Regions from separate parts of the Pararhizobium sp. PWRC1-1 genome, predicted to be linked through region 1. Evidence: predicted binding sites of a transcription regulator. Region 1 holds the regulator's gene; each other region holds the start of a gene.

The links. The regulator HrcA, encoded in region 1, represses chaperone genes, less so after heat shock. The targets are predictions, from matches to a motif close to GTTAGCACTCNCNNNNNGNGAGTGCTAAC.
Positions count from the first base shown of each region.
Region 2: groES (co-chaperone GroES) is a predicted target of HrcA. The motif match lies at 3,133-3,161, and genes of this name have one in related genera.
Region 3: groES (co-chaperone GroES) is a predicted target of HrcA. The motif match lies at 4,299-4,327, and genes of this name have one in related genera.

Region 1 is NZ_JAFCXE010000005.1:48,262-58,232, forward strand. Features, by position in the region: gene rpoN (RNA polymerase factor sigma-54) at 1-912, shown strand, start outside; gene hpf (ribosome hibernation-promoting factor, HPF/YfiA family) at 1,207-1,782, shown strand; gene ptsN (PTS IIA-like nitrogen regulatory protein PtsN) at 1,959-2,423, shown strand; gene ACP7E0_RS09950 (helix-turn-helix domain-containing protein) at 2,434-3,258, opposite strand; gene ACP7E0_RS09955 (SDR family NAD(P)-dependent oxidoreductase) at 3,360-4,127, shown strand; gene ACP7E0_RS09960 (D-arabinono-1,4-lactone oxidase) at 4,150-5,385, shown strand; gene ACP7E0_RS09965 (acetolactate synthase large subunit) at 5,521-7,074, shown strand; gene grpE (nucleotide exchange factor GrpE) at 7,165-7,779, opposite strand; gene hrcA (heat-inducible transcriptional repressor HrcA) at 7,895-8,953, opposite strand; gene rph (ribonuclease PH) at 9,164-9,883, shown strand; gene ACP7E0_RS09985 (VOC family protein) at 9,887-9,971, shown strand, end outside.
Region 2 is NZ_JAFCXE010000006.1:208,465-218,435, reverse strand. Features, by position in the region: gene ACP7E0_RS12395 (NAD(P)/FAD-dependent oxidoreductase) at 1-12, shown strand, start outside; gene ACP7E0_RS12390 (hypothetical protein) at 27-479, opposite strand; gene groL (chaperonin GroEL) at 1,068-2,711, opposite strand; gene groES (co-chaperone GroES) at 2,778-3,074, opposite strand; gene ACP7E0_RS12375 (chromate resistance protein ChrB domain-containing protein) at 3,343-4,176, shown strand; gene chrA (chromate efflux transporter) at 4,169-5,539, shown strand; gene ACP7E0_RS12365 (TIGR01459 family HAD-type hydrolase) at 5,664-6,512, shown strand; gene ACP7E0_RS12360 (bifunctional riboflavin kinase/FAD synthetase) at 6,561-7,559, shown strand; gene ACP7E0_RS12355 (BrnA antitoxin family protein) at 7,572-7,811, shown strand; gene ileS (isoleucine--tRNA ligase) at 8,345-9,971, shown strand, end outside.
Region 3 is NZ_JAFCXE010000009.1:105,538-115,508, forward strand. Features, by position in the region: gene ACP7E0_RS15655 (N-acyl homoserine lactonase family protein) at 1-768, opposite strand, end outside; gene ACP7E0_RS15660 (helix-turn-helix domain-containing protein) at 904-1,776, shown strand; gene ACP7E0_RS15665 (hypothetical protein) at 2,046-2,495, shown strand; gene ACP7E0_RS15670 (hypothetical protein) at 2,686-3,165, shown strand; gene ACP7E0_RS15675 (hypothetical protein) at 3,250-3,474, opposite strand; gene groES (co-chaperone GroES) at 4,378-4,674, shown strand; gene groL (chaperonin GroEL) at 4,748-6,373, shown strand; gene ACP7E0_RS15690 (helix-turn-helix domain-containing protein) at 6,699-6,860, opposite strand; gene ACP7E0_RS15695 (J domain-containing protein) at 7,027-7,632, opposite strand; gene ACP7E0_RS15700 (carboxy terminal-processing peptidase) at 7,947-9,971, shown strand, end outside.

The DNA.
Region 1 (9,971 bases):
CAGCAGCTCGACCCGCCGGGGGTTTTTGCCCGCACACTCAGCGAGTGCCTGGCCATCCAGCTGCGCGCGCGCGACCGGCTCGACCCGGCCATGGCGGCACTGCTCGACAATCTGGAACTGCTCGCCCGGCGCGACTTTGCCAGCCTGAAGCGGATCTGCGGCGTCGATGAGGAAGACCTCCTCGACATGCTTGCGGAAATCCGCAAGCTCGACCCCAAACCCGGCACCGGTTTCGAGGCAAGCCCTTCGGAGGCGATAATGCCGGATATCGTCGTGCGTCCGGCGCAGGACGGCAGCTGGGCGGTGGAACTCAATCCCGACGCACTCCCGCGCGTTCTCGTCAACCAGACCTATTACGCGACGGTCTCGCGTCATGCGCCGAAGAACAGCGCTGACCATGCCTTCCTGACCGACTGCCTGCAGACCGCCAACTGGCTGACCCGCAGCCTCGACCAGCGCGCCAAGACGATCATGAAGGTGGCGACCGAGATCGTGCGTCAGCAGGATGCCTTCCTGATCAACGGCGTCGATCATCTGCGGCCGCTGAACCTGAAAACTGTCGCCGATGCCATCAAGATGCATGAATCGACCGTCAGCCGCGTGACCTCGAACAAATATATGCTGACGCCGCGCGGACTGTTCGAACTGAAATACTTCTTCACCGTCTCGATCGGCTCGGCAGAAGGCGGCGACAGCCACTCGGCGGAATCCGTGCGTCATCGCATCCGCAACATGATCGTGCTGGAAAGCCCGGAGGCTGTCCTTTCGGATGACGATATCGTCGATCTCCTGAAAAAGGGAGGCGTCGATATCGCCCGCAGGACTGTGGCGAAATACCGCGAAGCGATGAATATCGCCTCCTCCGTTCAGCGCCGAAGAGAGAAAAAGGCGATGGCCAAGGTCTCGGCCTGATCGTTTGGAGCGCTTGACCACAACCCCATCAATCGCCCATATTTATCCCCGATATCCCGGCTATCAGCGGGCTTTTGCCCCCAGATTCCGGTTTTCTTAACTGTTTCGTTGACTCCAGCAACAACCGGTAGTATGAGGCGGCCGCAATGAGTACGGGCATAGAGCCTGCTTAAGCATATCCCTCCAAATCCAGGCCGTTCTGACGCAAATTTGTTTTGCGTGCGTGAAGTGCTTGGATGACGGATGCGGTTGGAATAGACTGGTTACGCAAATCACGAAAAGAGAGGAAACTCCATGAGTGTGCGTGTATCCGGTAAACATATGGAAATCGGCGAAACGTTTCGTCTGCGGATCGAAGATCAGATAGAACAAGCCGTAACCAAATATTTTGACGGAGGATATTCAAGCCAAGTCACTGTGGAAAAGTCTGGATCCCGCTTCAGCGCCGATTGCAAGATACACCTCGATTCTGGTGCTGCCTTGCAGGCGAGCGGCGAAGCGAACGACCCGCAAGCTGCGTTTGACGCAGCGTCGGAACGGATTGCCAAGCGCATCCGCCGTTACAAGCGGAAGCTCAAGGACCACCACAATGGCAATGGCCATGCTGGATTTGCTGAAGTAGCCTACACCGTTATGGATTCAGTGCCCGATGAAGACGATGATCTTCCGGATAATTATGCACCGACGATCGTAGCGGAGAGTTCGAAACAACTGAAGACGATGTCTGTCGCAAACGCCGTTATGGCGCTCGACATGACAGATGATCCCGTTCTGATGTTCCGTAGTCCTGGCAATGAACAGTTGAATATCGTCTATCGACGCAACGATGGAAACATTGGCTGGATCGACGCAGCCAATATAAAGAGCTAAGTGGATGATGTCCCGGGCCGGTCAGCCGGCTCGGGACAGTCTGCTTTTTTCTGGTGGTTTACGCATGGAAGACCGTTGACGGTCCGCCGGTAAAGCGCCGAGAGAAAGATGGATGGAGCCGCCGTCCGGCATTTTGCCGGGCGATGCGGTTTCTACCTGCGAACGAGGACAAAAGAATGGCATTGGCAGGCTTGCTGCAGCAGAATGCGATACTTCCGGCCATGAAGGCCAATTCGAAGAAGCAGTTGCTTCAGGAATTGGCGGCAAAAGCATCCAAGATCACTGATCTACCCGAACGTGAAATTTTCGACGTTATCCTTCAGCGCGAACGACTGGGCTCGACCGGTGTCGGCAATGGCATTGCCATCCCGCATGGCAAGCTTGCCCATCTGTCGTCGATTGTCGGCATTTTTGCGCGTCTGGAATCGCCGGTCGATTTCGAAGCGCTGGACGACCAGCCGGTCGATCTGGTCTTCCTGTTGCTCGCGCCGGAAGGCGCCGGCGCCGATCATTTGAAGGCATTGTCGCGGATTGCACGCGTGTTGCGTGATCCGGAAATGGTCGCCCGGCTGCGCGCGACGGATTCCGCATCCGCCATCTACGCCTTCCTCAGCGACGACCAGGCCTCCAACGCGGCCTGATCCGATCGCCTCAATACAGTTTGTGCTGATTGAGGTGATCGATGAAAATGCGAAACAGCTCCGCCTGGCTGGAAATGGCCAGGCGCTTGTAGATATTCTTGCGGTGGATGCGCACCGTACCTTCCGAAATGCCGATGCTCTCCCCGATCGAGCCATTGCTGTGACCACGCAGGATAAGCCGCACGATGTTGCGCTGCTGCAGCGTCAGCCGCTCGGAGCAGAGCCTGCCGAACGCTTCCTCCATCAGATCGTCCCGTCCAGCCTGCGCTGGCACCGGCCTTTCCGCCGCATGCCGCCAGCTCGCACGGATCGCCGCCTGCACGATCGGCTCATAGGCGCGTAGGCTTTCCAGCTCGACATCACTGAAACCTAGATGGCCTTTCACCCGCATCAGCGAGTAGGTGGCGGTGACGCCGCCATCCAGCGGCACCAGAAATCCGACTTCCTCGACCAGCGATCCCGATTGCGTCGAAACACACGGGTGAACCTCGCGTGACGTACTGAACTGCGTGTCGAAGAAATCATCCGGGGCCAGATCACGCATCCGCCAGAGACCGGCCGGATGGCGGTTGTTGCAGGCGACATAGAAGGGATCGAGCAGATAGGCGCCGCCGAGATAGGCAGCCCAGGCCTGCGGCGCGACATGCCGGGTATAGCCGTCATGCAGCAGTAGTGGCCGAGCATCATAGGGAAAGACGAAGACGCCGGACAGGTCGAACGCTGCGACGTCGCGCAGCATCGCATCGAGCGCCTCACCGAACCCCGGCGTCGAGAGACTATCTATCAGCGCGGCGATCTGGCGGGATTCGTCTGGCAGCAAAAGCGGCACCTTCATTCTTCGGACATTCTTCGGGCGATCTATCCCTTATGGGATATCGACAGCCCCCATTGCGTCGACAATAATCCTTGGAAAGCAAAAGCACGAGGAGAACGGCGATGGCAGGCAGACTTTCCGGAAAGACCGCGTTGATCAGTGGAGGCGCTGGCGGATGCGGCCTTGCCGCCTCCCAGCTGTTTGCCCGCGAAGGCGCCCGCGTCGGCATCGTCGATCTGCCGCGCAGCAAGGGCGAAGAGGTTGCAGCCCAGATCCGCGCCGAGGGCGGACAGGCTTTCTTTGCGCCGGCGGACGTGTCGGTTTCTTCCGAGGTCAAAGCGGCCGTCAAGGCCGTGGAAGATACGTTCGGGGCGATCACCGTTCTCTTCAATCATGCCGGCATCCTGGCCGTCGGGCCGTTTCTGGAAACGGAAGAAGACGAGTGGGACCGGCTGATGGCCGTCAACGTGCGCTCGATGTTCCTGATGACCAAGGCCGTGCTGCCCGGCATGCTGGCCGCCGGTGGCGGCAGTATCGTTTCAACCTCGTCGATCTCAGCCGTCGCGGCAACGCCGATGGAAGTGCTCTACGACACGACCAAGGGTGCCTGCCATATGTTTGCCCGGGCGATTGCGGTGGAGTTCCGCGACCGTGGTATCCGCTCCAACGCCGTCTGCCCGGGCTTCATCGCCACCGACCACGGCAAGCGCGAGCTGGTCGGCCTTGCCAAGTACGGCGTCGATGTGTCCGACGCGGCGATCGCCGCCCAGCAGGGGCGGATGTGCGATCCGATGGAGGTGGCGCAGGCTGCCCTGTTCCTCGCCAGCGATGAATCCAGCTTCGTCAACGGCACACATCTGTTCGTCGATAATTGCTTCACCGCGATGTGAAGAACAAAGGGGAGAACGAACCATGATGGAATCAGGCGGACACTGGCGCAACTGGGTGGGAAATCAATCGTGCATCGTCAGGCACCGGGGGGCACCGGACAGCGAGGCGGCTCTGGCGGATATGGTGCGCGAGGCAACCTCGAACGGGCTGAACGTGCGCTGCGCCGGCTCAGGGCATTCGTTCACGCCGGTGGCGCTGACCAGCGGACTGCACCTGACGCTGTCCGGCCTGCAGGGCATCAGCCATATCGACACGGCGCGCAAACGCGTCTCCGTCCATGCCGGCACGACGATCAACACGCTCGGCAAGGCCTTGAAGCGCAGCGGGCTTTCGATGATCAACCAGGGCGATATCGACAGCCAGGCGCTGGCAGGCGCGTTGACAACCGGCACGCACGGCACCGGCCTTACACTTGGCAACATGGCTTCGCAGATCGTCGGCATGCGGCTGGTGCAGCCGGACGGCAGCATTCTCGCCATCGATGATAGCGAGCCGGACATGCTGAACGCCGCCCGCGTTTCCATCGGCATGCTCGGCGTCATCTCCGAAATCACCCTGCAGGTGATGGACAGCTACAATTTGGAGGAGAAGCTGTGGCGCTGCACCTTCGACGAATGCATGGAGAGCCACGACGATCTGGCTGCCAACCACCGCCATTTCGGCTTCTTCTGGTGCCCCGTGCCGGAGAGCCGCCACTGCTACTGCCTGCCGGATACATCCTCGGTCTCGACCACCACAAGCCTGTCTGACGTCTGCGAGATGAAGACCATCGACATCACCGATGCGCCGCCGATGGAGAGCGCGTTCGAGAAGATCGCCTATTCCTCGGAAATCTACCCGATCGAATATGTGCCGAATTTCCACGAGCTGGAATATGCGGTGCCGGTCAAATACGGCAAGCAGGCCTGCACCGAGGTGCGCAAGCTGATGCTGGAGAAACACCCGACCTGCATCTACCCGATCGAATACCGCTTCACCGCCGGCGATGGCGGCTGGATCAGCCCGTTCTCCGAGCAGGATTCGATCACGCTGTCAGTCTCGGGCCAACCGGGCACGGACTACTGGAACTACCTGAAGGATGTCGACGATATCCTGCGCCAGTTCGGCTCACGCCCGCATTGGGGCAAGCTGCATTTTCTGGGTGCCGAGGATGTGACGGCACTCTATCCACGCGCGGGAGAGTTCCGGGCTCTGAGGAACAAGCTCGATCCGGAGGGGCGGTTTTTGAACGATCATCTGAAGCAGCTATTTGGGTGATCTCGTGCACTTTGGCAGCGGGGACAGATGACGTACTGCGCCGCAAATTGTTGGGAGATGGTGTGCGTGGTAGAAACAGCGGGCGCTCATCATTCTTGAGCGTTCACGCGGCAATGGGCGGATGGGAGGCTGACCATGAACGGTGCTGATATTCTGTGCGATGTGCTTTTGGCCAATGACGTCAATATCTGCTTCGCCAATCCCGGCACGTCGGAGATGCATTTTGTCGCGGCTCTCGATCGCCGGCCTGAAATGCGCTGCGTACTGGGGCTTTTCGAGGGCGTGGTGACCGGCGCTGCCGACGGCTATGCACGGATGACCAACCGGCCGGCAGCAACGCTGCTTCACACCGGGCCGGGATTGGCAAACGGGCTCGCCAACCTTCACAACGCCCGGCGTGCGCGCGTTCCGATGATCAACGTCGTCGGCGATCATGCCTCCTACCATCTTCCTCTCGACGCGCCTCTGACATCGGACATCGAGAGCCTGGCTGCACCGATGTCCAACTGGGTAAGGCGGATCGAAGGGCCAGACGACGTTGCAACGGCAACGAAAGCCGCCATTCACGCTTCGCTGTCGCCTCCAGGCATCGCAACCCTGATCCTGCCTGCGGATGCGGCGTGGAGCGAAGCAAGGCCGCCCGCATCGGCAGTGATCGACCGTCCCCAGCCTTCCGCCGCCAAGGGCGAGGCAATACGCGGCGCAGCGGAAGCGATCCGCAAAGCCCGCGGCCGGAGTGCTATCTTTGTCAAAGGAACGGCGGCATACGCAGATTCGCTGGAGATCGCGGGGCAAATCTCGGCCGCGCTCGATGTACGTCTGTTCAGCGAAGTGCAGGTGGCGCATATGCAGCGCGGTATCGGCCGCGTGGCGCCAACCCGCATCCCCTACCCGATCGACGCGGCATTGGAGATGCTGGCCGACATTGACGTTCTCGTCCTCGTCGGCGCACCGGAGCCGGTTGCTTTCTTTGCATATCCCGGCAAGCCCGGGCGGCTGGTTCACAAAGGCTGCCAAGTACTGACGTTGGCAGCCCATGGAGAGGACCTGAAAACAGCGCTGGAGGCGCTTCGGGATGAATTGGGGATAAAAAATTCGCAGGCAGTGCCGCAGGCAAGGACCGCCGCAAATGAAGGGCGGCCCAGCGGAGCACTCACAGAAGACGCAGTCGCAGTGATCGTGGCGCAAAAACTTCCGGACAACGCCATTGTTTGTGATGAAGGTATTACCTCAGCCCGAAGATTCTTTTCACTTTCCGAACAGTCGGCTCCACACGATTTTATGATGAACACAGGCGGCGCTATCGGTATCGGTATACCTTTGTCCATCGGTGCTGCGATCGCCTGCCCCGACCGAAAGGTTTTGAACCTGCAAGCCGATGGAAGCGGGATGTATACCATTCAGGGACTATGGACCCAGGCGCGGGAAAATCTCGACATCATCACGATCATCTTCGCCAACCGCACCTACGCGGTACTGCATGGAGAAATGCGCAACGTCGGAGTTCAGACGATCGGGGAAAACGCCCGGAAAATGCTGGATCTCGACAATCCGTCGCTGGACTGGGTGTCGATGGCAAAGGGCATGGGGGTCGAAGCGGCGCGTGCCCGCACCTGCGAGGAGTTCATGGGTCTTCTCGGCCACGCCTTGTCGCGTCACGGCCCTTTTTTGATAGAAGCCGTTATCTGACAGCCAATCGCCCACCAGTCCCGGGGATTGGCCGCCAAGAAATCAGTGCGGCGGTTATCGCCCCATGCACGGCATGGAGCGACCTCAGCCTCAAGCTTCCGGGTTTTCTTCTGCCGCAACCACCTTCGGGCCGCCCTTGGCGACGCCGACCATGGCGGGACGCAGGACGCGTTCGCCGATGGTGTAGCCGGCCTGAACGACCTGGACGACGGTGTTGTTCGGAACTTCCGGGTTCGGAACTTCAAACATTGCCTGATGGAAATTCGGATCGAACTTCTGGCCGACCGGCTCCAGCTTCTGGACGCCATGACGCTCCAGTGCCGACAGCATGGCGCGCTCGGTCATCTCGACGCCTTCGATCAGTGCGTTGAAGCCAACATCGCCGGCCTCGCGCGCTTCCGCCGGAATGGCATCGAGCGCGCGGCGCAGGTTGTCGGACACGGCCAGCATGTCGCGGGCAAAGCCGGCGACGGAATAGGATTTTGCATCCTTGACGTCGCGCGCGGTGCGGCGGCGCAGGTTGTCCATTTCAGCGGCAAGGCGCAGATAGCGGTCGCGCATGTCGGCGGCTTCAGCCTTGGCAAGCTCTAGCGGATCCGGCTCGGAAACGGCGGTATCGACCTGCTCGTCGGCGGCTTCGGCATAGGCGGCAGCTGCTTCGTCCGCGTTCGCTTCAGCACCGTGTTTGTTCATATCGTCGGTCATGACGGTCTCCGGAATGTCAATATATCTAGGATTTGGTGTCGATATCGAGCTTTGAAGCCGAAAAATCAAGGGTACAATCGAAAGCTGCCGGAAAAACCGGCTGCTTCCCGGCCGATTATCGCGACAAACGCGACATCAGCTGCGCCGTATAGTCCACCATCGGCACGATGCGCGAGTAATTCAGCCGCGTCGGCCCGATGACCCCGACAGCGCCGACGATCTTGTCGTCGCTGTCCCTGTAGGGCGCGACGATCAGCGACGAGCCGGACAGCGAGAACAGCTTGTTTTCCGACCCGATGAAGATCCGCACCCCCGGCCCGCTTTCGGCCAGATTGAGGATTTCGATCAGGCTGTCCTTCTTTTCCAGATCGTCGAACAGCATGCGCAGGCGGTCGAGATCCTCGGCACCGGCCAGTCCCTCGAGCAGATTGGCACGGCCGCGCACGATCAGCTGCGTCGGCTTGTCATCCGCCTCGCTGCCCGACCAGATGGCAAGGCCACGCTCGACCAGGTCCTGGCTCAGCGTATCGAGTTCGCGCCGGACCGTTTCCTTGACCTTTTCAAGCTGGCCACGCACCTCGGGCAGCGTCTGCCCGGCGAGATGGGCATTCAGGAAATTGGCCGCTTCCGTCAGCTGCGAGCTGGTGACGCCGGCCGGCAGCTCAATGATGCGGTTTTCCACCTGGTCATGTTCGCCAACAAGGACCGCCAGCGCCTTGGTCGGCGCCAGCCGGACGAACTCGACATGCCGCAGCACCGGATCGTTCTTGGCGGTAATCACCAGCCCTGCCCCGCGCGACATGCCCGACAGCATCTGGCTGGCATCGTTCAGCAACGTCTCGACAGGCTGGTCGCGGTCTACGCGGCGGACATGCCGGTCGATCGAGGCGCGATCCTCGGGCGACAAATCGCCCACCTGCATGAAGGCATCGACGAAGAAGCGCAGGCCATTTTGCGTCGGCAGGCGCCCGGCGCTGATATGTGGCGAATAGATCAGGCCAAGGTCTTCGAGATCGCTCATGACGTTGCGCACGGATGCCGGCGACAGCGACATCGGGAGGATGCGCGACAGACTGCGGGAACCGAGCGGTTCACCGCTTTCCAGATAGCTTTCCACAATGCGACGGAAGATCTCGCCCGAACGCTCGTCAAGCGCCGAAAGCCTTTCCCGCATTGCAGATTTATCCACCATCATTCGAACGCAAAAACCCATGTTGTTGAAGTCAATTGAAATATAGTGATCCCGGCCCGGATAGCAAAAGGGAAATTGGCTGGAGAGCCCGCCGTACAGCGCCTTTTGGCCCTACTCCACTCTTTTAGCGCAAATGATTTCCCTTCCTCCGAACTTAGGTTAGAAGGCTGACAAACATCAAAGGAGTTCATGATGCGGCCTTCCGGCAGAAAAACCGACCAGATGCGCAAGGTTTCCTTCGAGCGCAATGTTTCCAAACATGCAGAAGGATCCTGCCTGGTAAAGTTCGGCGATACGCATGTGCTGGTCACGGCGAGCCTGGAAGAAAAGACGCCGCCATGGCTGCGCAACAGCGGCAAGGGCTGGGTCACCGCCGAATACGGCATGCTGCCGCGCGCCACCGGCGAGCGTATGAAGCGCGAGGCTGCGTCGGGCAAACAGAGCGGCCGCACCCAGGAAATCCAGCGACTGATCGGCCGGTCGCTTCGCGCCGTGGTCGACCTGAAGGAACTCGGCGAACGTCAGATCTCGATCGATTGCGACGTCATCCAGGCCGATGGCGGCACCCGCACCGCCTCGATTACCGGCGCCTGGATTGCGCTGCGCGATTGCCTCGCCTGGATGGAAGCGCGCAACATGATCAAGGTGGAAAAGGTCCTGAAAGACCATATCGCTGCGATCTCCTGCGGTATCTTCGCCAATCAGCCGGTGATCGACCTCGACTACCTGGAAGACTCGGCCGCTGAAACCGACGCCAATTTCGTCATGACCGGCTCTGGCGGCATCGTCGAAATCCAAGGAACGGCAGAAGGCAAGCCTTTTTCCGAAGAGGAATTCGGCACGCTGCTCGGCCTTGCCAAGAACGGCATTGCCGAACTGGTCGGCATGCAGAAGCAGGCAATCGGGGGCTGAGCCATGGCCGCACCGTTCGAAGGCATTCTGGAGACGGCGCTTTACGTTGACGATCTCGATGCGGCGGAGGCGTTTTACGGCTCCGTTC
Region 2 (9,971 bases), on a different contig from region 1:
CTGCTGCCATAGGCGGCAGCCGTCCCCTATTGATGATGGTGATTGAAAATTCGCCCCTTGGCTTCCAACTGGAACCGGGGGAAGAAGAAGACGCCGAGCATCGATCCCGAATAGCGCTGTTCCAGCCCTGCGGATTCACCAACGCAGAAGACCGGCTGCTTCTGGCCCGAGGCCAGAATGATCGTGGTGGAAAAACAGAAGGACGATGAGGTCGTCGCGGCCTGTTCGAAAAGCGCGAGCACATGGTTGCGATCAGTACTGTCATAGCAGCGAACCAGATTGAGCAGCCCGCATTCGGCCTCATGCAGGCCGTGCATGGCCGCGGCTCTTTCACCCAGCCGAAAAAGCCCGTTCGACAGGTCTCCGGACCAGCCTTCGGAAAAACAGAACTGGCTGAGCAATTCCTGCCCGCTTTCGCCAAGGGCAAAGGAATCCGCTCCGGGTGTCTGGGGTGCGCCTGTTCTTGCAATCTTAAACAAGGCCGGCCCCGGTCTGTGCACAAAGTAAGAAATTCATTCGTCTCTTCCCGCTAACGGTTCACAAGAAACTATTTCCATTTTTCAGCATAGCTACAGTGCACCTTAAATAGATCCAGAGGCCTAGTTTGCTGCAACAGATAGAAAGCTTAACGTCAAGGTCTTGCCTCTTGTATGGACAAGACAAAACAAATTGTATGCGAGGAAAATCTACAGGCTTTATGGTCTGGGATCAAAGGAATGTTGGGTAAACAGTTAATGCGGAGAAATTGATATAGTCTGTCTTCAATTCTTCCGGGCTTGGATCCCTGTGAATCTGTGGTTCACTTGGTGCGCTGTTATAATTGCTTTTCCTGCCGCTTCAATGGGCTTGTGACAAATATTTTGCGGTCCGAGATAAATATTCAAGATTGCATCCATCTGCCCCGGTGCAATCGGAAACCGGTTCGAAAATCGGGGCGCGATCGGGGTGCCCAAGCTGGCTTTTTCCGCCGTGGGCGAGCAAAAAAGGGCGAACCTTGCGGCCCGCCCTTTCTTGCTCCGGAAATCCGGAAGCACTCAAGTCGTCATTCGTAATAAGGCAGCGCCTTATTACATCATGCCACCCATGCCACCCATGCCGCCCATGTCAGGCATGCCGCCGCCAGCCGAATCCTTCTTCGGCAGTTCGGCAATCATGGCTTCCGTGGTGATCAGCAGCGAAGCAACCGAAGCTGCGTTCTGCAGGGCTGTGCGGACAACCTTGACCGGATCGACGATACCCATGGCGATCATGTCGCCAAATTCGCCGGTCTGGGCATTGTAGCCGTAGTTGTCGGTGTTGCTTTCGAGGATCTTGCCAACGATGATCGAGCCTTCGTCGCCTGCGTTTTCAGCAATCTGGCGAACCAGCGACTGAAGTGCCTTGCGGATGATCGAGATACCGGCAGTCTGATCGTCGTTTGCGCCCTTGAGATCGAGAACGATCGAGGCGCGCAGCAGAGCCGTACCACCACCAGGAACGATACCTTCCTGAACGGCAGCGCGCGTTGCATTCAGCGCGTCGTCGATACGGTCCTTCTTTTCCTTCACTTCGATTTCAGTCGCACCGCCAACGCGGATGACGGCAACGCCGCCAGCGAGCTTGGCAAGACGTTCCTGCAGCTTTTCGCGGTCGTAATCCGAAGTGGTTTCTTCGATCTGGCCCTTGATTTGAGCAACGCGGCCTTCGATTTCGGCCTTCTTGCCAGCGCCATCAACGATGGTGGTGTTTTCCTTGGAGATCGAAACCTTCTTCGCACGGCCGAGCATTTCGAGCGTGACGTTTTCCAGCTTGATGCCGATGTCTTCGGAGATAACCTGGCCACCGGTCAGGATCGCGATGTCTTCGAGCATGGCCTTGCGGCGATCGCCGAAGCCTGGAGCCTTGACGGCAGCGATCTTCAGGCCGCCACGCAGCTTGTTGACGACGAGCGTAGCAAGAGCTTCGCCTTCAACGTCTTCCGAGATGATCAGGAGCGGCTTGCCGGTCTGAACGACGGCTTCCAGAACCGGAAGCATGGCCTGCAGGTTGGAGAGCTTCTTCTCATGGAGAAGGATGTAAGCGTCTTCCAGCTCGGCAACCATCTTTTCAGGGTTGGTTACGAAGTAAGGCGACAGGTAGCCGCGGTCGAACTGCATGCCTTCGACGACTTCGAGTTCGGTTTCGGCGGTCTTGGCTTCTTCAACCGTGATGACGCCTTCATTGCCGACCTTCTGCATCGCTTCAGCGATGTACTGGCCGATTTCCTTTTCGCCGTTGGCGGAGATCGTGCCGACCTGGGCCACTTCTTCCGAAGTGTTGATCTTCTTTGCCTTGGCAACGAGGTCCTTGACGATGGCTGCGACTGCGAGGTCGATGCCGCGCTTCAGGTCCATCGGGTTCATGCCGGCAGCAACGGCCTTGCCGCCTTCGCGAACGATGGCCTGGGCGAGAACGGTCGCTGTCGTGGTGCCGTCGCCGGCGATGTCGTTGGTCTTCGAAGCAACTTCGCGGACCATCTGGGCGCCCATGTTTTCGAACTTGTCTTCAAGTTCGATTTCCTTGGCGACGGAAACGCCGTCCTTGGTGATGCGCGGTGCGCCGAAGGACTTGTCGATGATGACGTTGCGGCCCTTAGGACCGAGCGTGACCTTCACTGCGTCTGCGAGGATGTCGACGCCGCGCAGCATTTTTTCGCGCGCGGTACGGCCGAACTTAATTTCTTTGGCTGCCATGTTAAAAACTCCCGGGCTGATGCCCAATTGGTTTTATGGAAAGTAGAAAGGTGGAAATCGGCTGGATCAGCCGATAACGCCCATGATGTCGGCTTCCTTCATGATCAGAAGGTCTTCGCCGTTAAGCTTGACTTCGGTGCCCGACCACTTGCCGAACAGGATACGATCGCCAGCCTTGACGTCGAGCGCGATGAGAGCGCCCTTGTCGTCACGGGTGCCGGTGCCGACAGCGACGATCTCGCCTTCCTGCGGCTTTTCCTTGGCGGTATCCGGAATGATGATGCCGCCCTTGGTCTTGGCTTCGGCCTCGATACGGCGCACGACGACGCGGTCATGCAGCGGGCGGAAATTGGTGCTTGTCATTGTCTAATCCCTCGATCAAATGACTTCACGGATCGTCTTTGCGATCCGATGGATGGATGTTAGCACTCCTATTGCTTGAGTGCTAGCGGCCTGGAGATAAGGATGGCTGTCTTGTGAGTCAAGAAGAAGACGGTTTGAATTTTTCATCGAAACGCTGATTGACTCGATTTGCTATTTTTTGTTTAACAGTTGCCATGGGGTCTGCGATCGCCCCACGAGGCGTCATGCCAGAATTTCGCGTCCACTCTTTAAAGAAAAGGGACGTATCATGGCCTCGTACAACTCCATTTCAGTTGAAAAACTCGCCCGCCTGACCGGAACTTCAAAAGGACCGGTCATCATTGATGTGCGCGACGACGAAGATTTCGCAGCACTGCCCTCGCTTGTTCCTGCATCCATGCGCCGCCCTTTTGCTTCGGCTTCGCAGTGGGCGGCGGATTATCGCGGCCTTTGGGTCGTGGTGGTTTGCCAGAAGGGCAAGAAGCTGAGCGAAGGCGTTGCCGCCTGGCTTCGAAACGCCGGCGCTCAGGCGGAAACCCTGGAAGGCGGTCTTGAAGCCTGGACCGCTGCGGGCCTGCCGCTCGTCCCGGCCGCCGCCATACCCGGTGGCAATGCCGGTGGTGCCTCTGTCTGGGTAACGCGCTCCCGCCCCAAGATTGACCGCATCGCCTGCCCATGGCTGATCCGCCGCTTCGTCGATCCCGCCGCATCCTTTCTCTTCGTTGCCCCGTCCGAAGTCGAGGCCGTTGCGGAGCGTTTCGGCGCCACGCCGTTCGATGTGGAGAATGTTTTCTGGAGCCATAGGGGTGAGGGCTGCACCTTCGATACGATGATCGCGGAGTTCGGCTTGTCCCTTCCCGCTCTTCAGCATCTGGCGCTGATCGTCCGCGCGGCCGACACCGACCGGCTCGATCTGGTGCCCGAGGCGTCTGGCCTGCTCGCCGCCTCGCTCGGCCTGTCGCGGGTGTTTGCCGACGATCTTGAGCAGTTGGAAGCCGGCATGACGCTCTACGATGCCTTCTATCGCTGGGCGCGTGACGCCACGCAGGAAAAACACGACTGGGTGCAACACGCCGCGAAGAAGGCCAAGGACCATGAATGAGGTGGTGCAGATACAGTCTCCGCCACCACATCCGTCCTTCGCGGAGGCTACCAAAGTCTGGGCGAAGATCGGGCTCCTGAGTTTTGGCGGCCCCGCCGGGCAGATCGCGCTGATGCACCGGGAGATGGTGGAAGCGCGCCGCTGGATTTCCGAGAGCCGGTTCCTGCATGCGCTGAATTTCTGCATGCTCTTGCCCGGCCCCGAAGCGCAGCAGCTTGCCACCTATATCGGCTGGCTGCTGCACGGCACGCGCGGTGGCATCGTCGCGGGGCTACTGTTTATCCTGCCTGGGTTCTTCGTCATCCTCGGCCTGTCATCGGCCTATGCGCTGTTCCAGCAAGCCGACTGGTTGACTGGTCTGTTCTTCGGGCTGAAGGCCGCGGTGCTGGCAATCGTCATTGAGGCGGTCATTCGCGTTGGGCGCCGTGCGTTGAAAACCCGTTTCGCGCTGATCGTTGCAGCGCTCGCCTTCGCAGCCCTGTTCTTTTTTGATCTGCCGTTTCCGCTCGTCGTTCTGGTGGCCGGCATTGCCGGATATGTCGCCACGCAGCTGCAGCCGGCAACAGGCGAAAAAGCCATGGCGGCGGCTGCGAAACAGGCACTTGCCGACAGACCCTCGGTCATCGACAGCAGCTTTCCGGATGGCGCTTCCAGCTGGAGCCGCACGTTTCAGGTTCTCGCCACCTGGCTGGCGCTCTGGATCGCGCCGTTCGTCGTCATCGGCGCGATACTCGGGTTTGGTACCGTTTACACCGCCATCGGTCTGTTCTTTTCGAAGATGGCGGTGGTGACCTTTGGCGGCGCCTATGCCGTTCTGGCCTATGTCGCGCAGCAGGCGGTCGAGACCTATCACTGGCTCAAACCCGGTGAAATGCTGGATGGCCTGGCGCTGGCAGAAACGACACCCGGGCCGCTGGTGCTAGTGCTGTCCTTCGTTGGCTTCATGGCCGCCTTTCGCGCACCGCTGGGGCTCGATCCGCTTGTCTCCGGCTTGCTCGGGGCGACGCTTGCGACATGGGTGACGTTCGTTCCGTGTTTCCTCTGGATCTTTCTCGGTGCCCCCTATGTCGAGACCCTGCGCAACAACAGGGCGCTTTCGGGCGCGCTTGCGGCGATCTCGGCAGCTGTCACCGGGGTTATCCTTAATCTGGCCGTCTGGTTCGGCCTGCACGTTCTCTTTTCCAGTGTGGATCGCTTTGCGGCAGGGCCGATGTCCATGCCGCTTCCCGTTTGGCAGACCTTCCAGTTTCCGGCTTTCTGCCTGGCCCTTCTGGCCGCCGTGCTGCTGTTTTTCTTCAAGCGCGGTGTCGTGGCGACGCTCGCCATCTGCGCGGTTGCCGGTTGGCTGATCCGTGGATTTTAGCGGTTCCATCTCGTTCCGCGCCGGAAACCTTGGAATTCAGCCGCCATTTTCCGGATCAAGACTTGTGTTTTTAACGCCTGCCTGCGATGTCAGCCCGACCATTTCTTTTCTGCGGGAAGCCAGCATGGCCGTTCGGATCAACAGTTTTCGCGACATTGCCAGCCGCTATGATGTCGTGCTCTGCGATGTCTGGGGCGTGCTGCACAATGGCGTCGAGGCGTTCAAGGGGGCCTGCGAGGCGCTGACCGAAGCGCGCGCCAAGGGTTTGACCGTCGTTCTGATAACCAATTCGCCGCGCCCGCATCCCGGCGTCATCGTCCAGATCCGCGGCCTTGGCGTGCCCGATAGCGCCTATGACAGGATTGTAACATCTGGCGACGTCACTCGCGCGCTGATCTCGGCCGGTCCGAAGAAGGTCTATTTCATCGGCGCGGAAAAGGATCTGCCGCTGCTCGAAGGTCTCGGCGTCAGCATGGTGTCCTCCGAGGAAGCCGAGATCATCGTCTGCGCCGGATTTTTCGACGACGAGACCGAGACTGCTGATGACTATCGCGCCACGCTGTCCGTTCTGGCCAAGCGCAAGGTTCCGTTCATCTGCGCCAATCCGGATCTGGTGGTCGAACGCGGTCACAAGCTCATTCCCTGCGCCGGCGCCATTGCCAAGGTCTATGAGGAGCTTGGCGGCGAAACCCGGATTTCCGGCAAGCCCTATGTGCCGATCTATCGCGCGTCCCTGTCAGAAGCCAAGGCCGTGCGCGGCGGGCTCGACCTGTCGCGGGTGATCGCCGTCGGCGACGGCATGCCGACGGACATCAAGGGCGCACAGGATTTCGGCCTCGATGTTCTCTACATCAGCGCTGGCATCCACGCGGCCGAATACATGGCGGCCGAAAAGACGGATGAAGCCAAGCTGACGGCATTCTTGAAAAACGAAGGCGCTACGCCGAAATGGTGGATGCCGAGACTGGCTTGACGGATCTGCCGTGGCCGACCTGCACGAAGAGATGACTGGCGAACGGACATGACGGTTTTTCATCGCAACGAGACCCGCGAACCCCTTCCGGAAGCGCTGCGCGGCGGGGTCATCGCCATCGGCAATTTCGATGGCGTGCATCGCGGCCATCAATCAGTTTTGAACCGGGCTCTGGAAGAGGCACAAGTGCGCGGCGTTCCGGCCCTGGTGCTGACCTTCGAGCCGCATCCCCGCAGCGTCTTCCGGCCGGACCGGCCTGTCTTCCGTCTGACGCCGGCGCCGCTGAAGGCGCGTATCCTCGAAGGCATGGGCTTTTCCGCCGTTATCGAATACCCGTTCGACCGGACCTTCTCCGAGCTTTCCGCCTCCGATTTCATCCGCTCAGTTCTGATGGACTGGCTGCATGCCAGCCATGTGGTCACCGGGTTCGATTTTCATTTCGGCAAGGGCAGGGAAGGCGGCCCGGCCTTCCTGATGGCCGCCGGTGGGGAGAACGGCTTTGGCGTCACGCTGGTCGATGCTTTTCGCGATGAGAACGCCTCGGTGATTTCCTCCAGCCATATTCGCGGGCTGCTGGGTGAGGGGGACGTGTCCCAGGCAGCCGGGCTGCTCGGCTATCGCTACACCGTGGAAGCTGAAGTGATCGACGGCAAGAAGCTTGGCCGGACACTCGGCTATCCCACCGCCAACATGCAGCTTCCGCCGGAAGTGGAACTCCGAAATGGCATCTATGCCGTGCGCTTCCGCCGCGCCGCTGGCAGCATTCATGATGGCGTCGCCAGTTTCGGCAAGCGTCCGACGGTCGATAGCAACGGCATTGCCCTGCTCGAAACCTTCGTGTTCGATTTTTCCGGTGATCTCTACGGCGAAGTCTGTTCCGTCTCTTTCTTCGGTCACCTGCGCGACGAGCTGAAATTCGACGGTCTCGATCCGCTGGTGGTGCAGATGAAGCAGGATGATGCCGAAGCCCGCGCCTTGCTCTCCGGCGTCAAGGCGCTCAGTATGATCGACAGCAAAATCGCATTCGGTCTGGATGCAAACTCCTAAAGGATGATCCCAATGGCCACCACGCCCCGCCGGCCCGTCAGCGCCATGGATGCCGCCGAAGCTTTGTTCAAGCCGGTCAAGAAGGTCGCAGCACCCGCCGTCGAGAAGCGCGCCTTGCCGGAAACCAGGGAGCTGGTGTCCATCAAGCTCGACAGCGCCGTGCTCCACTATTTCCAGGACGACGGCCCTGGCTGGCAGGACCGCATCAACGACGCGCTCCGCGCCGTCATGCTGGAAAACCCGAAGGATTAATGGGCTTTTCTGCTGCGTTCCCTCTTCTCCCCAGCGGGGAGAAGGTGGCCCGTAGGGCCGGATGAGGGGGGGCGAAGGCCACTTCTGTCTTGCTCCGGCTTCGCCGAAGCGCCCCCTCATCGCCTCACTGCGTTCGGCACTTCTCCCCGCTGGGGAGAAGAGGGAGCCCGTTGCGCGCTCTTCATCTAAATTAAAATGAGGTGGCGGCATCATGTGCCATCGCTAACTCGCTGCCGGTTCCAATATCAATAAAATGCCGGAAACTGCGCTTCATCGCCATGACGCACATCGTTCTTTGAAACTTTGCCGTTCTCATCTTCCTTTTCGCGCAAAAACCGCTTAAACAACCGCCACCATGACCCGATATCGTCGATTGATACGTGATCAGCGAATTATTGGCCCGGCCTTCCCAGCGCTTTGATAGCCGCCGGAAGGTCCGGGTTTTCGGCGTTCGGCACGAGCGCCACCGTTTCCCTTATGATATCCCGTTCGCATGCGCGGCGACACGCGCCCCAGATATGATTGCTGAAACCATGACCGATACTGCCGAAAAGCTCGATTATTCCAAGACCCTCTATCTGCCGGAAACCGAATTTCCGATGCGTGCCGGCCTGCCGCAGAAAGAGCCGGAAACGGTTGCCCGCTGGCAGGAGATGGGCCTCTACAAGCAGCTGCGCGCCTCGGCCGCCGGCCGCGAAAAGTTCGTGCTGCATGACGGCCCGCCCTATGCCAATGGCAATATCCATATCGGCCATGCGCTGAACAAGATCCTGAAAGACATCATCACCCGCTCGTTCCAGATGCGCGGCTTTGACTCGAACTACGTGCCGGGCTGGGATTGCCACGGCTTGCCGATCGAATGGAAGATCGAGGAAGCCTACCGCGCCAAGGGCAAGAACAAGGACGAGGTCCCGGTCAACGAATTCCGCCAGGAATGCCGCGATTTCGCCGCCAACTGGATTAAGATCCAGTCGGCCGAGTTCAAGCGCCTGGGCATCGAGGGCGACTTCGACAATCCCTACACGACGATGGCCTTCCATGCCGAAGCCCGCATTGCCGGCGAACTCTTGAAGATCGCCAAGTCCGGCCAGCTCTACCGCGGTTCCAAGCCGATCATGTGGTCGGTCGTCGAGCGCACGGCGCTGGCGGAAGCAGAGGTCGAATATGCCGATATCGAGAGCGATGCGATCTGGGTGAAGTTTCCGGTGCTCGAAGGGCCAGAAAGCCTCAAGGACGCCTTCGTCGTCATCTGGACCACGACCCCCTGGACTATCCCGGGCAACCGCGCGATCGCCTATTCGTCGCGTTATCCTTACAGCCTGTTCGAAGTCGAAAGCGCCGAAAACGAATTTGGTCCGCAGCCGGGCGAAAAGCTGATCTTTGCAAAGCGCCTTGCGGACGATTGCGCTGCCAAGGCGAAAGTGACGCTCAAGCCGGTTCGCGACGTGACGCCGGAAGAACTGGGCGCGATCACCTGCGCCCATCCGCTGGCCGCCCTCGGCTACGACTTCAAGGTTCCGCTTCTGAACGGCGACCACGTCACCGATGACACCGGTACCGGCTTTGTGCACACGGCACCCGGCCATGGCGCCGATGACTTTGAAGCCTGGATGGACAATGCCCGGGCTCTGGAGGCGCGCGGTATCTCGTCGAAGATCCCGTTCACCGTCGACGACGCCGGTTTCTACACCAGCGACGCGCCCGGTTTCGGTCCGGATCGCGAAGGTGGCGCCGCCCGCGTCATGGATGACAACGGCAAGAAGGGCAACGCCAACGAACTCGTCATGAAGGCGCTGATCGAGGCGAAGAACCTTTTCGCCCGCGGACGTCTGAAGCACAGCTATCCCCATTCCTGGCGCTCGAAGAAGCCGATCATCTTCCGCAACACGCCGCAATGGTTCGTCTATATGGACAAGGACCTTACCGACGGCACAACGCTGCGCTCGCGGGCGCTCACCGCTATCGACAACACCCGCTTCGTGCCGGCCGCCGGCCAGAACCGGTTGCGCGCCATGATCGAGAATCGCCCCGACTGGGTCCTGTCGCGCCAGCGCGCTTGGGGCGTGCCGATCGCCGTCTTTGCCGACGTTGAGGGCGAAGTGCTGGTCGATGAAGCCGTCAATGCCCGCATCATCGAAGCCTTTGAGGCTGAAGGTGCGG
Region 3 (9,971 bases), on a different contig from region 1:
AAGGATAGCATCAAGCGCCTCGGCGATCCCCATAAGCCGCTCCATCGACGCCAGCGTCTGAGCGCGATCGAAGTTAAACCCCGGCACGCCACGGCTCTCGAACTGCTCCTCGAAATGCGCAACGTCGCCGGAAAGCAGGACCGGTCCGGTTTCTACAAGGCGAACCAACAGACTAGTTTCACCCGGGGTGTGGCCGGGGGTCGAAAGGATGGTCACCGTGCCGTCGCCGAAAACGTCGCGGTCGCCCGAGATGGCGTCAACCTCCGAGCCGCCGTCGAGCCACGGCTTGATGAAGGCCGGATCGACGGCGAAGGGCAGCTTATTGCCCTTGAACTGGGCTAGGTCGGCAGCGCCGATCACCAAGGTCGCCTGCGGAAATGTCGCCGCCTGTCCGACATGGTCGAAATGGTTGTGGCTGATGCCGAGGCGGCTGACCTGCTCGGGCTTAAGGTCGATTTCTGCGAGCTGGGTCGGAATGTCCTTTGCAAGCGTTGGCGCAAGGACCGCGCTCGGATCGAGCTTTGCCCCCAAGAGAGCGGCCGGCAATCCGGCGTCCCAGAGCATGTAGTCCTGGTCGTGGCGGATCACATAGCAGCTGTTGGTCAGCGTCCGCTTCTCGCCGACGTGATTGTACGTATCGGAAAACAGCGAAAGGTCGCGGACCTCAATCTCGCCGCAGTCGAGCCGCCAGAGTTCAACCTCGGCGGAATGGGCCGTGGATGCTATCAAGGCAGCGGTGGAAAAGAGGATTGTTGCAATCGGGCTCATGTCAGTCTCCGTGGATGAGGAGACCGCTTTTGACGCATCCTGTTCGCTGTGGAGGGTCCGGTTCGATCGATTTCGAGCCCAAAACGCTCACCTGTATGGTTTTTTATTGGCGCGTCCTGCGTTATCGTTTCGAGCATGAACATTCATTACAAAAGCAGCGACGACGCCCATCTTCGATCCATGCTTGTGGAGCGTCTGCGGCCGATGATGGCGCCGGACGGCACGGCCGGGCGATATGCGCATGGCCACCAACTTTTTTCCTACTGCTCCCTGGACAGAGAGCGTCTGAAGGCGATCGAGCTTCCGTGTCCTCTCATCGGCATCATGTTGAGGGGGCGCAAGGAAGTCTGGCACGGCGATACGACGCATTTCTTCGAACCGGGCACTGTCTTCGTCCTGCCTGCGCGCGTGCCGATGGATGTCGTTAATATTCCTGCCGGGCCAACTTCTTCTTATGAATCGCTATTGCTGGAGGTGCGGGCGCTGCCGGCCGCCATCGCGCCGTTTACGGGAAGCGAGAAGACGAGCGTTCGCGATGGCGACCGGCAGTTTAGCGTGCCGCTCGATGCGGATCTCGTGCATACGCTTGTTCATGCGGCGACGGCGATCGCCAGCGAAGCGCTGGGCGAAGCGGTCAAGGCGGTGCGGCTGATGGAGGTCCTGACGCTTCTGCGGCCGCTCGCCGCCGCCCGTCCGTTGTTCGAAGCCAGCCTGCCCGAGGAGGTGGCTTGGCTAATCGGAAGCGCACCGTCGGAGGCCTGGACGGTCGAGCGGGTCGCCGACCGTCTCGGCCTCGGGTCTTCGACGCTGCGCCGTCGGCTTGCTTCGGAAGGCACGTCCTTCCGCAGCGTTCTTCGAACCGAGCGCCTTCGGGCTGGCCAAACCGCGCTCGCCGCCGGCGCATCGAGTTTTGCCGCTGCCGAGGCCGCCGGCTATGCCTCACGCTCACATTTCGCCCGGCGCTACAGGGAAAGCTTCGGCCATTCGCCAAGCGGTCGCCGGTCCTGATGAGCAAGTGTATCATCTGATTGACTAAGCCAGATTGGGGCACCTCAACGCCAAGGGCGGTTGAGACGCAATGGCGCAGTCGAAAGCAGTGACCCGCGTCACTGCCTGAGTTGACAGGCAAACGCCTTGTCCGGGTCTTCATGAAACAACGTGACACCGCCCAATTTTCCAGTGGAACGGTGGAGCCCGCTTCAGATGCCAGAGCTTGCCGATGCCCAGTGCGATTGGGCCAGAACACCCCTGGACTTCGGTAGGATGTATTGCCCGTGATGCATCGATTTGATGCAAAGATATCTGTGCATGGTGCTATCGATGCATGTCGGCATGCATTTGTGTGTTTCGGCGCCCTCGAAGGATTGGATCATATTTTGGATATCCCCACTTGGACGAAGCCTGCCTTCAACGGCGTCGTCGCCGGCGCTATCGCAATGGCCATCGTTGGTTTTACCTGGGGCGGCTGGGTGACCGGCGGCACTGCGCGAAAGAACTCCGCAACCGAAACATCTTCGGGAATTGCCACCGCCCTTACACCCTATTGCGTTGAAAAATCCAAATCCGATCCTTTGAGCGCTGCGGTGCTTGTCGAACTGAAGGCAGCCGGGCCATATTCTCGCAGCGGGATCGTCGAAAAGGCCGGTTGGGCTACCCCGTTAGGCGCAGACAAGCCAAATACTGCACTGGCAAAATCCTGCGAACTCGAGATTACTAAAACCCTTTGATGCTGTAAGCTTCAGGGGCCCCTGGTATCAACGGCGTCTTCAAACGGCTTTGTGGAGGCGCCGGCACGCTGGTTCGTTTCCTGTATCGCTTGCAGCAAAGAGTCGATGCCGACATGCCGGGCGTCATCTTGGAATGTTGTTCCACACATCCGATTGCCAACCGTCTGTTTCAAAGTTTCTAGGAATGACCATGTCCAAATTCACCGATGAGCGCCTGAATAAACTTCTCGCACTGGGAAGCCGCATCGAGAGCGAAGCCAGACGAAAGCAGCAGGAGATCGAGCTTGCCAAGTCCAGGAAGGCCGACCGGAGACAATGGGTCGAGGACAATTGGGTACGGGTTTTCCGTCCGAAGATCGAAAGCCTCATCGAGATCCTGAACCAGAAGCTTCAAATGGCCGATATGCCAAAAATGCGTCTCACTGAGCCTGCTCCGGGAACGTCGTCAAAAGTCGAGATGGAAATAGCCAGCGAACTCACGGGTCGTTCGATCCGAAGTGCCGTGAGCCTGACTGAGGATCACATCCAGTTCCAGCACTACCGCAGGTCATCAGCCCAAAGCGTATCGGTTGGACATAACGTGATCGGCTTGGACGATTTCACCACGGATAAAGTCAACGAAGTTCTGATTGACGTTCTGGATGCTTTTACCCGGGACTATCCCAAATAGGGGGCACCAGCACCGCACAGAATGTTTCCGGCAGCCTATCACGCCACAGGGGCGTCCGGTGCTTTGCAGGACCGGACGTCAGAATCAGCGATGTATAAGAGCGCGCTGCTTGACGTGTGCCTCCCAAGTTGTCGTGGCCTCCAGAGCAGACTGTTTGTTGCGAAACGCGAAGGTGTGCTGGCCACCTGCGCGGCTCGCGGGGCTGAAAGGCAGCGCATCATATTCGGTGCCCTCGTTAATGCCCACGGATTGAAGAACTGCTTTGATCTCGTGCACATAGCGTCCGGAGATGGCAAAATCGACGTTCATGGAGTTTCCTTCTCGGTATGAAAAGCGACAGGGCTTGTCATGGGTCATTGGTGTTCGCGTAACGGATCGGGCTGATCGGAAGCCCGCAATTTTTCGTACAAAGCTTCAACCGCCGCCGCTGCCAGATGGGCGGATACAGCATAACCTTGCGATGCAATGGCAGTTTCGCTCCGGGCATTCGACCAGCGCCACAATCCTTTGAAGCGCGGACGTGGCTCGAGGAATTCCGCCCGATCGGGATATCGCCGTCGAATCCGACGAAATCATTTTCAAAAGACACCTCCTGCAATCGCCACAGATAATGGGATCGCTTTATTTCAAAAGGCGTCACAGATTTTGTCTTCCGCTGTGGGATGCTTTCGCTCAGCCACGGCGTTCTCGCCGCTTATCCGGTGAACCCCGGCGCGTTCAGTCGTTCACGCGTTTCTTCGGATCCGCGGGCTTGGTGGTGACGGCCTTGTCTGCCGCTGGCGCAGACGGCTGCTTCAACTCTTCTTCTGTCTTTGGACGAAACTTGATCATTCGATGGTCTCCGGAAGGTGGGGAGCTGGGTATCTTCATCATGAAGATAAGGTAAAATGTGCGTCTGTTCAGAAATATGCCTTATAGACAGCCATGTAGGCGCCGAGCGCCAAAGATAAGGTCAAAGTCCACTGGATGAAGAAAAGCACATATTGAAAGTGATAAATGGAATCGAAGAATGATTTCATCGCCGGACTCCCGTGATAAATTGGATGTCCAATCCTTTAACACACTACACTGGGTTTATGTTTTAATTATTCGAACACACAGGGATTGTGATTATCTTCTGTCGTAGAATGATCGCTGGCACTCCCAGGTGGAGAGTGCTACTGATCGTGAAGGGGAGAAGCCATCCGGCTGCGCCCATTAAGGAATCCAAACATGGCTGATACCAATTTTCGTCCGCTGCACGACCGCGTTGTGGTGCGCCGTATCGAGGCCGAAGCAAAGACCAAGGGTGGCATCATCATTCCCGATACCGCCAAGGAAAAGCCGCAGGAAGGCGAAATCGTCGCTGTCGGCACAGGCACCCGTGACGACAAGGGCGCTCTCATCGCGCTCGACGTCAAGTCTGGCGATCGTATCCTGTTCGGCAAGTGGTCGGGCACCGAAGTCAAGCTTAACGGCGAAGACCTTCTGATCATGAAGGAAGCCGACATCATGGGCGTTATCGGCTGATCCAGCCGGTTTCCACCTTTCTACTTTCCACTTTCCATAAAACCAATTGGGCACCAGCCCGGGAGTTTTTAACATGGCTGCCAAACAAATTAAATTCGGCCGTGACGCGCGCGAAAAGCTGCTGCGTGGCGTCGACATCCTCGCCGACGCCGTCAAGGTCACTTTGGGTCCGAAGGGCCGCAACGTCATCATCGACAAATCCTATGGCGCACCACGTATCACCAAGGATGGTGTGACGGTCGCCAAGGAAATCGAGATCGAGGACAAGTTCGAAAACATGGGCGCCCAGATGGTGCGCGAAGTTGCTTCGAAGACCAACGACATTGCCGGCGACGGCACCACGACAGCGACTGTTCTCGCCCAGGCCATCGTTCGCGAAGGCACCAAGGCCGTCGCTGCCGGCATGAACCCGATGGACCTGAAGCGCGGCATCGACCTTGCCGTGACGGAAGTGGTTAAGGGACTGGTGGCCAAGGCTAAGAAGATCAGCACGTCGGAAGAGGTGGCCCAGGTCGGCACGATCTCCGCCAACGGCGAAACGGAAATCGGCCAGTACATCGCGGACGCGATGCAGAAGGTCGGCAATGAAGGCGTCATTACGGTTGAAGAAGCCAAGACCGCCGAAACCGAACTTGAAGTCGTCGAAGGCATGCAGTTCGACCGCGGCTATCTCAGCCCGTATTTTGTGACCAACCCTGAAAAGATGGTGGCCGAACTCGAAGACGCTTATGTGCTGCTGCATGAAAAGAAGCTTTCCAATCTGCAGGCGCTTCTGCCTGTGTTGGAAGCCGTCGTTCAGACCGGCAAGCCGCTCTTGATCATCTCGGAAGACGTTGAAGGTGAAGCGCTTGCAACGCTCGTCGTCAACAAGCTGCGTGGCGGCCTGAAGATCGCTGCCGTCAAGGCTCCGGGCTTCGGCGATCGCCGCAAGGCCATGCTCGAGGACATCGCAATTTTGACCGCAGGTCAGGTCGTGTCCGAGGATATCGGCATCAAGCTGGAAAACGTCACGCTCGACATGCTCGGCCGCGTCAAGAAGGTCACCATTACCAAGGAAAACACCATCCTTGTCGATGGTGCGGGCAAAAAGGCCGAGATCGATGGCCGCGTTGCTCAGATCAAGGGCCAGATCGAGGAAACGACCTCCGACTACGACAAGGAAAAGCTGCAGGAACGTCTTGCCAAGCTCTCGGGCGGCGTTGCCGTTATCCGCGTTGGCGGTGCGACTGAAATCGAAGTGAAGGAAAAGAAGGACCGTATCGACGACGCGCTGAACGCAACGCGTGCAGCGGTCGAAGAAGGGATCGTTCCAGGCGGCGGTACGGCTCTGCTGCGTGCCTCGATCGTTCTCGATCTCAAGGGTGCCAACGACGATCAGACTGCCGGCATCAACATCGTTCGCAAGGCACTTCAGTCGCTGGTTCGCCAGATTGCTGAAAACGCAGGCGACGAAGGCTCGATCATCGTTGGCAAGATCCTCGAAAGCAACACCGACAACTACGGCTACAATGCTCAGACTGGCGAATTCGGCGACATGATCGCCATGGGTATCGTCGATCCGGTCAAGGTTGTCCGCACGGCCCTGCAGAATGCAGCTTCGGTTGCTTCGCTGCTGATCACCACGGAAGCCATGATTGCCGAACTGCCGAAGAAGGATTCGGCTGGCGGCGGCATGCCTGACATGGGCGGCATGATGTAACGCGTTTTCGTTTCGAAAACGCCGACAGTATTCCAACTAAGAGGGGTCCGGCGACCGGATCCCTCTTAGCGACTGATAAACAGAACTATTTTTGAACTGCCCCGTGCATCTCGGCACCCGAGCATAGTTCGGCAAAACGGCTTGAGATGAAGTGGTCCCTTCGGACCGGGGCTGTTTGCCGGCATGGGCAACTTAGCCCATGACGTTCGAGAACGGTATGTAACGTGCTCCTGGAGGGAACCCGCACATCGTCTGCAAGCTTGCGAACCACAGCTCCCTGATCTTCCGGGCACCCCAATGCGGTTGTTCTGCTTGCACAAGACAATCATGGCCTCGCATAGCGCACCGGTCGCCGGGAGCGCTGGTTCAGCGCCTCCAGACCGTCAGTCTTGTAGCGATTGAAGATCGTGTAACCGGTTTTACGCGGGATGCCGAACTTTCGGCACAGATTGTCACGCCGTCCCCCTCCAATGACCCGGCGACGCAGAAATCCAGTCTACTGCATCAACACCTCCCGCCAAAAGCGAAAAAGTGTTTACTCATGTCCGCGACGAAACGCCACCTATCTCTCAGGTCGGGCACTTCTCTTGAAAAGGGAGATGGGTAGAAGCTCCCCATGGGATTGTATGGGCTACACAATCAATGAGTGCGCGTCAGCAAAACCCGTTCAGCTTGAGGATCTTGTGTGCCTCGATCGATGCGCGAAGCTCGTCTTCGGAGGTGCGGTTACCTTGGTTGGCGTCGGGATGATGCATTTTGAGCCGTTCTTTATAACGGCTCCGGATTTCCTCCGGGGTCGCCTCCGGCGAAAGACCGAGTGTCTCAAAGGCCTTGGCTTCAAGCACCTTGAGTTTTCGGACTGGGATACCGTTTTTTTGCACCCGGTTCTGTGCATCTCTGCGGGCGTTTAGTGTTTTTGCAGAACCGGAGCGTACAGTGGACGGGATGGGAATTTCGGTTGCTTGCTGGACACGGGTACCAAAGGTCGCACGACTACCGGTCGTCGCTTCCTTTTGGTAGCGGGCGACGTCCGCGTCCGATGGAGCCGTCGTAAAGCTGTAGCCTTTGTTGTAGTCTTTCACGTGCTCAAGACAGAACAACAGATACAGGCCTTCCGCACCCGGGCCGACAGGGGCGCGATGCGTGCCAATCTTTTCGCAGCCATCCCATTGGCATTTCGGACCAGCGGGTTGGCTGGTGGGAGCCGACTTCTTGCGGGTCGATTTAAGGCCGACAAATATTTTCGAATCAAGCGTCATAACGCCTATATGGACGTAGCGTGCCATGACGGCAAGATTTTGTGGACGAATCCATCAGGACTTTTATGAGGTGCGCGGGGCGTCTAGCCCAGATATCAATAATCAGGCATCCTTCCAAGACCGGCCCAGCTGCCTGCCATCGGGGATTTCTACGTCACGCGATCTTGAATTGAGCGAAATAGCGTGGCTCTTCAAAGCAGATGGGCGCGGAGGACCGGTGCATCGAGGCAGCGCATCCCTTCGATTGCCAAAGAACCATAATTGTTCCACCAACGTCACTCGTCAATGACACGACATTAAGAATTGGAAGCTGAATGCGTATACATTACCGCTTGCTTGGCATCTTCCTGGCAATCGCACCATCCGCATATGCTCTGGAAACCGAATCGCTGCCCGTTTTGGCGCCACTACAGCAACAGGCGCAAGCCGCTCGCTTGAGCGCGCAATTTCTGACGCGTTTCGGCTACAGGCCCATAGCGCTTGACGATGCCTTGTCAGCCAAGATCATGACCCGCTTCATCAAGTCCCTGGATCCAGACCGAACGCTGTTTCTGCAGGGGGACATCGATAAATTCATGGCTGACAGCGCAAAGATTGACGATGCCATTAAACGGGAAGACCTGCGGATCCCGTTTTCGATTTTCAACGTCTATGAGCAGCGCGTTGCCGGCCGGATGGACTATGCGCGCACCTTGCTCAAACAGAACTTCGATTTCAGTGTGCAGGAAGCTTATTCCTTGTTGCGCGACGAAGCCCCTTGGCCGCAATCTGAAGCCGAAAGCGATGATCTCTGGCGAAAACGTGTCAAAGGCGACTGGCTGCGGCTGAAGCTGGCGGGCAAAACGGACGCGATCATTCGCGATACGCTCGACAAACGCTATCAAAACTCCTTCGAGCGCGCTTTCAAGTACAAGAGCGACGATGTTTTCCAGTCCTTCATGGGTGCCTATACGACGTCGGTTGATCCGCACACAGACTATTTCGGCGCAAGGGCTTCAGCTGAGTTCGATATTTCCATGAAGCTTTCGCTGGTTGGTATCGGTGCGGTCTTGCAGGAGCGGGATGACTACACGACGATCCGTGAACTCGTGCCAGGTGGCCCGGCGCAATTGTCGGGCAAGCTTACGGTCGGTGACCGCATCACCGGTGTCGGTCAAGGCGAGGACGGCCCGGTAAAGGAAGTGGTGGGCATGCGCCTCGATGAAATCGTGCAAATGATACGGGGGAAAAAAGGTTCTGTCGTACGTTTGGACATTTTGCCAGCGGATGTCGGGCCAGATGGCAGCCACCGCATCATCAGGCTGACGCGCGATAAGATAAGCCTCGAAAAGCAGGCTGCCAAGAAAACCACCCTTTCCATAAAGGATGGCGGGGCGACGCGCAAAATCGGCGTGATTACGTTGCCGGCGTTTTATGAAGATTTCGAAGCGCGGCGAAAAGGCGACCCGGATTATCGAAGTGCCAGCCGTGATGTTGGCAAGCTTCTCGGCGAACTGAAGCAAGACGACGTCGATGGTGTTGTAATTGATTTACGCAACAACGGCGGCGGTTCGTTGACCGAGGCGATTGAATTGACAGGTCTGTTCCTCGGAAAAGGTCCCGTGGTTCAGCAACGCGGTGCCAACGGCAGGGTAGAGGTCGAAAGCAATGATCGTCCAGTGCCCGCCTGGACTGGTCCGGTTGGTGTTTTGATCAATCGCGGTTCTGCGTCGGCTTCCGAAATTTTTGCAGCAGCGATACAAGACTACGGCCGTGGTGTGATCATCGGCGAACCCAGTTTCGGCAAAGGCACCGTGCAAACCGTGGTTGATCTTGACAAGGCGGCCAACAACAGCAAACCGAAATTCGGCCAGCTGAAATTGACGATTGCCCAGTTTTTCCGTGTTAACGGCGGAACGACGCAGCTGCACGGCGTCACGCCTGATATCAGCTTGCCGGGCCTTTCCGATACGAAGAGCTTTGGTGAAGCGAGTTATGACAACGCTTTGCCGTGGAAACAGATCAAGCCAGCGAAATATGCGCCTACCGGTGATTTGGCGGCTTTGCTGCCGCAACTGCAAAAGCGTCATGATGCTCGGGTGCGAAACGATGGGGATTTCCAACGCTTTGTGGAAGACATCGCCGAACTGAAAGCGCAGCGCGAGAAAGGCGTCATCTCTCTCAATCTAACCGAACGTCGAAATGAATTGGCTGCTCAGGCAACTCGTCTCAAGGCACGCGCGCAGATAAACGATGGGATGGACCTTGGTGAAGATGACGGGCTGCAAGCAAACGAGCGCAGCCTGAGCGCTGATATTGCAATCGAAAATGCCCGCAAGAATGCAAAAGATGTTTTGCTC